DNA from 2 places in the Mangrovibacillus cuniculi genome. Region 2 is predicted to be linked to the other one. Evidence: riboswitches for the same ligand, from Rfam matches in the RefSeq annotation. Region 2 holds a riboswitch; the other holds the start of a gene.
The links. A riboswitch is a leader RNA that binds a small molecule or an ion and turns the genes downstream of it on or off. The one in region 2 is predicted to bind cobalamin.

Region 1 (2,474 bases), 1.2 Mb from region 2:
CCCGTTTCTAATTGAGCAATCATGACTCTTGTCATAATATCCATCGCACGATAGGTAAGCCTTGGTAACAATGGATGGTTTAGTGCTTCGTGGTATTTCTCTGTAAAGAGCTGTTGATCTTCCTCATCATAAAAATCTTCTAAACCAAGCGCATTACCTAGTTCATCTTTCCAGCCCATCAATTGCTTTACTTCGTATGGGCAAAAAACAGACCATTCCCCAATACTACGACCATTTGAATCCACTTCTTCTAATTTTCTCATGAACAAATCTGGCACACATACACCGGTAAAAATATCATGCGCTTTTCTACGTTCATCACCATTATTTGTCTTTAGTTCTAAGAAGCCATTCATAATATCTTTGTGGAAAATATCTATATATACAGCGATTGCACCTTGTCGTTGACCTAACTGATCAACACTAACGGCTGTATTATTTAATAATTTTATCCATGGAATAATCCCAGATGAACTACCTTTCACTCCTTGAATAGCAGACCCTAATGCTCGAACTTTCCCCATATAAATACCCACGCCACCACCTGCTTTACTTACTCTAGCAGCATCATGGTTAGTCAGATAGATACTGTCTAAGGAATCGTCCATTGTATCAATGAAGCAGGATGATAACTGGCCGCTGCGTTTACCAGCATTGGCCAAGGTAGGGGTTGCGACAGTCATATACTGATTGCTTAAAGCCCAATAGGCTTCTTTTACTAGTTCTAATCGTTTACTTCGTTCTTCCTCTTTCATCAGTAATAAAGCAATCATCATGAAACGTTCTTGTGGTAATTCTACAATTTGATTGTTGGTATCTTTCGCTAAATATCGATCAGAGAGAAGAAATGCCCCAATATGAGTAAATTTCTTATCTAGTTCTTCTTGTATGACATTGCTTATTTCGACTAACTCTTGTTCTGTATAGGAATCTAGTAGTTGGTTGGAGTATACTCCTTGGTAACTTAATTGCTTCACTAGTAAATAAAAATCACCATCTGCATAGTTTCTACCAATACCTCTATTTCTTTCTACTTCGCTGTAAAGTTTTAGTAAATAGGCTCTAGAAGCTACATAGGACCACTTAGGATTATCAATAGAAATTCGATTAACGGCATACTCTAATACAACGTCCAATTTCTTCTCCATTTCTACAGTTCCTAATTTAGGTACTAGTTCTTGTACATCTAGATCATATTCCGTTAGCCAATGTAAATTATGTACCTTAGTTTTTAATGCGTTCATAAAATCCCTCCTAAAATAAAAAAACCATTCATTAAATTGAATGGGAGTGAGGGGAATGCAAAGGAAAAGAAGAGCGCTTAAAAGGATCTTTTCACTTTGCAATCGACTCCTTTCTCCATCCCCGAAAAAAGAAAACGGCAGAAAATAGACAGGTCTCCTGGCTTGTGAATCTCTCTACTCCGAATCCTTCCCGTATTTCACAGTGGTTACATTCGTTTCGTCCTCACTTACAGTTGCGGGGGCAGCTTTGGTTTTGCACCAAATTCCCTATTAAGCACTTTGTGCATCTATTATCTTGCGTACAATATGTAGTTTTTAAAATTGTTAATCTATCAATATATTGTGTTTTCATATCTATCTTATTATATTCGGAAGAAAATTACAACAGTTCTAGTAATCTTTTAGACAGTAGGTTTAAATGGGTAAAAAATAAACACCGAAGAGAAAGTCCTAATAGACTCCTTTCTTCGGTGCTAGTTTCACGTACTTTCCTCGTGCATAAGCATACGATTCTTCCCACTACGTTTCACACTATACAATGCCTGATCCGCCAATCGAATAACATCGCTTATATTGTCACCTTTTGACCAAGTTGCTCCACCCACACTACATCCAATGGAAACCATTACATCATCTATAACAAAAGGTTTATTGAGCAAAGATATAAGCTGCTCTCCAACCATATTTCCATGCTCAATCGAATTAGAAGAAGAGGAGAGGGTAACGACAAACTCGTCTCCACCAATCCGAGATACCAGATCATCTTTTTGAACAAACTGATCTAAACGAGCGCCAACTTCTATTAGAAGTTTATCTCCCGCATCATGACCAAATTTATCATTAACTGCTTTAAATCCGTCCAGATCTAAATAAAGAATGGTTAGATGATCATATGTATCTATTGCTTGTTCCAAAAAGTGATCAAATCCATTTCGATTTGCTAATCCAGTTAAAAAGTCACGGTGAGCCACATGTTCCATTTCTTCTAATTGAACTTCCGTAGTGGTCAAATTTGTCACTAAGTCTCTTAGCGATGTAGATAGGATCTCAATTTCACGTATTCCTTCATACTTAGGAATCGTTACCGTAGCACCATCTCGTAAATTATCAGCAACAGTAGTAATGCGTTTAAGTGGATCCGTAATTCTACCTGCAATAAACCATCCTGCGATCGCAAAGAAAAGAACAAGCATACTTCCAACAATAAAAATATATCTAACTAGTTCTTTT
Region 2 (2,474 bases):
CTAGACAAGCCAATACAACTCGAGGCAGTCGAATATTTAAAATAATAGCTGCTGTTTGTGCATCTACTGGTTGACCTAATCCAAACCAACTATGAAGAAATGTCGCACTAATATCATTTAATGAAATGGTGACGGAACCAATCGATAAGCTGAAGAAAAAAGCCGCCAAAAGAAAAATGGCGGCTCCTATATACGTGACAGGAACGTTACTCTTGGAATGCATCTGGATAGATGGCCTTTGCAAAAAGTTCCAGTGCATCTACTAAACGAGGACCAGGGCGAGTAGCAATATCACCATCGATTGCAGCAACTTGATTTGTTTCGACAGCTGTTACCGTGTTCCATCCGTTACGGTCTTTAATTTGTGCAACAGACTCTTCTCCGTATGTAGACAAGATTACCTCTGGATTTAAGGAAACAATCGATTCTGGGTCTACTTGAATCCATCCTTCTTGATCACCTAAGACGTTTGTCGCGTTAATTTCTTTTAGCATGTTATCCATAAGTGTTCCGCTTCCCACGGAAAAAGGACTTGAGTCTATTTCTACATATACCGACTTTTTAGTTTCAACAGAAGCAGTTTTAACACGAAGATTTTCTATTTTTACATTCATGTTTGATACAACTTCTTTAGCATTTTCCTCTTCAGCAGTTAGTTTCCCTATATCTATTATGGTATCCTGTACGTCCCTAATTGAAATAGCGTCATTCACAGTATATACAGTGATTCCAGCATTTCTTAATTGCTCTAAAGCTCCTTCAAAAGTTCCAGCTACCATCTCATGAGCTATTACTAAATCCGGAGTTAATGAAATAATTTTCTCTACGTTCAGCTCTAGACCACCGATTTTATCAATAGACTTAACTTCCTCTGGATAATTATCTGCATCTCCAACACCAACTACCTCATCGCCAGCTCCAACGGCAAATAAAATTTCTGTGTTACTAGGCACTAAGGAAACAATGCGTCCAGGATCTTCTTCCAAAGTTACTTCATTTCCTAACGCATCCGTCACAGTAAGTGGAAAAGAAGTACTCTCCTCTTGCTGTACTTCTGCATTTTCCACGGGCTCCTTTGCTGATTCGTCTTGACACCCTGCTAAAAGCAAGGCAAGCATTGGTGTTAACAACCACTTTTTCATTTCTTTCTCCTCCGTCTGTCTCTATTTTTGAGCAATAAAAAAACACCTCTACGCTGAGATGTTTGGGAGTGAAAGCGTTTTTATGCAAAAACACTTAAGCGTGCATGCGGAAATACGAAAAGTCCGTCGCACACCACCCTATCCTCGTAGGTCTCTTGGTGCTAGACAATAGGCAGGTCTCCTGGCTCGTGCTAAAGCAGCAATCCCAACTCCTTCCCATAGCAATTTTGCTACAGTGGAACTTACTTGGCATTGCTTCACACTTACAGTGGCGGGACCGCGCTGGATTTTCACCAACTTCCCTTTTAAGTCCGAAAATTCGGAACACCTTTGTCTGTTACTTATGAAGTTTGTCGCTCCATTTCATCATAGCGAACTTTGTCAAAAAAAGAAACAGAGTTAATAAGATTTCTTTTTTCTACTCATTCCTAACATGATGAAAGGTAGGGACAGCAGCACAACGATGGAACTGACGGATAGAGCTACTTCTTTTTGCCACATTGGTATGCCACTATAAAAGACGCTCCATTTCTTTAGGACTGATACATCTTCATGAAGTGGTCTTTCTTCCACCATCTTTGAGACTGTGACTGAGTAGGCATGCAATACAGGAGTAAAATACTCATTTTCTTTCTCTAAATAAATTTCAATTTCATCACCTGGTACCAAGACTAAGGCTCCCAAACCTTCAGACTCTCTAGCTGTATAACTAGACACATAGAAATAACGAACAGGAATTACTTCTCCTACTTCTACGTCTCCTTTTATCACCTTAGTTACTGCTACTTTAGCCGTTCGAAATTGCTTTTCCTCTTGAAAGGAATGGAAAGCATCTTCTAGAACTTTTCCTTCTACTTGTATGGATGCTTCCTGATGTATTTTTTCCACCTCTGTCGGCTCCATTGCAGCCATTACCGAAACCGGAACCAACAACAATAGAAGCACCATAGTAATTATCTTCACACAAACTCGCATGCAGACTCCCCCTTTAACCCATTATATTACAATTACGTGGAAACATTTGATCCCTTACCAAAAAAGTAACAATGAAAATTTCGCTTACATCTCCAAAACCCTCTACCAATTTCGACAAGAATCGAGTAAAGTGGTACAGTATGATTTTTTAAGGAGGAAAACAACTGTGTCTAAACTTGAGCAACAATCAGTCAAAATTGTAACGTCAGATCCTTCCGCATTCGGACTATTCGGATTGGCGATGGTAACATTAGTAGCGTCATCCCAAAAATTAGGATGGACAGATGGACTAGCTTTCGTTCTACCTTGGGCGCTTTTCTTAGGAGGACTAGCTCAGCTAATCGCTTCTATTCAAGA

Region 1: it holds a riboswitch for cobalamin, as region 2 does, so the genes downstream of both, G8O30_RS12005 (ribonucleoside-diphosphate reductase subunit alpha) here and G8O30_RS02065 (ABC transporter substrate-binding protein) in region 2, are expected to answer to the same signal.

Annotation. Positions count from the first base shown of each region.
Region 1 covers NZ_CP049742.1:2,368,279-2,370,752, reverse strand. Annotated here, with positions in the region: gene G8O30_RS12005 (ribonucleoside-diphosphate reductase subunit alpha) at 1-1,244, opposite strand, end outside; cobalamin riboswitch at 1,375-1,550, opposite strand; gene G8O30_RS12000 (sensor domain-containing diguanylate cyclase) at 1,724-2,474, opposite strand, start outside.
Region 2 covers NZ_CP049742.1:413,718-416,191, reverse strand. Annotated here, with positions in the region: gene G8O30_RS02070 (FecCD family ABC transporter permease) at 1-223, opposite strand, end outside; gene G8O30_RS02065 (ABC transporter substrate-binding protein) at 207-1,142, opposite strand; cobalamin riboswitch at 1,296-1,489, opposite strand; gene G8O30_RS02060 (hypothetical protein) at 1,542-2,117, opposite strand; gene G8O30_RS02055 (acetate uptake transporter) at 2,284-2,474, shown strand, end outside.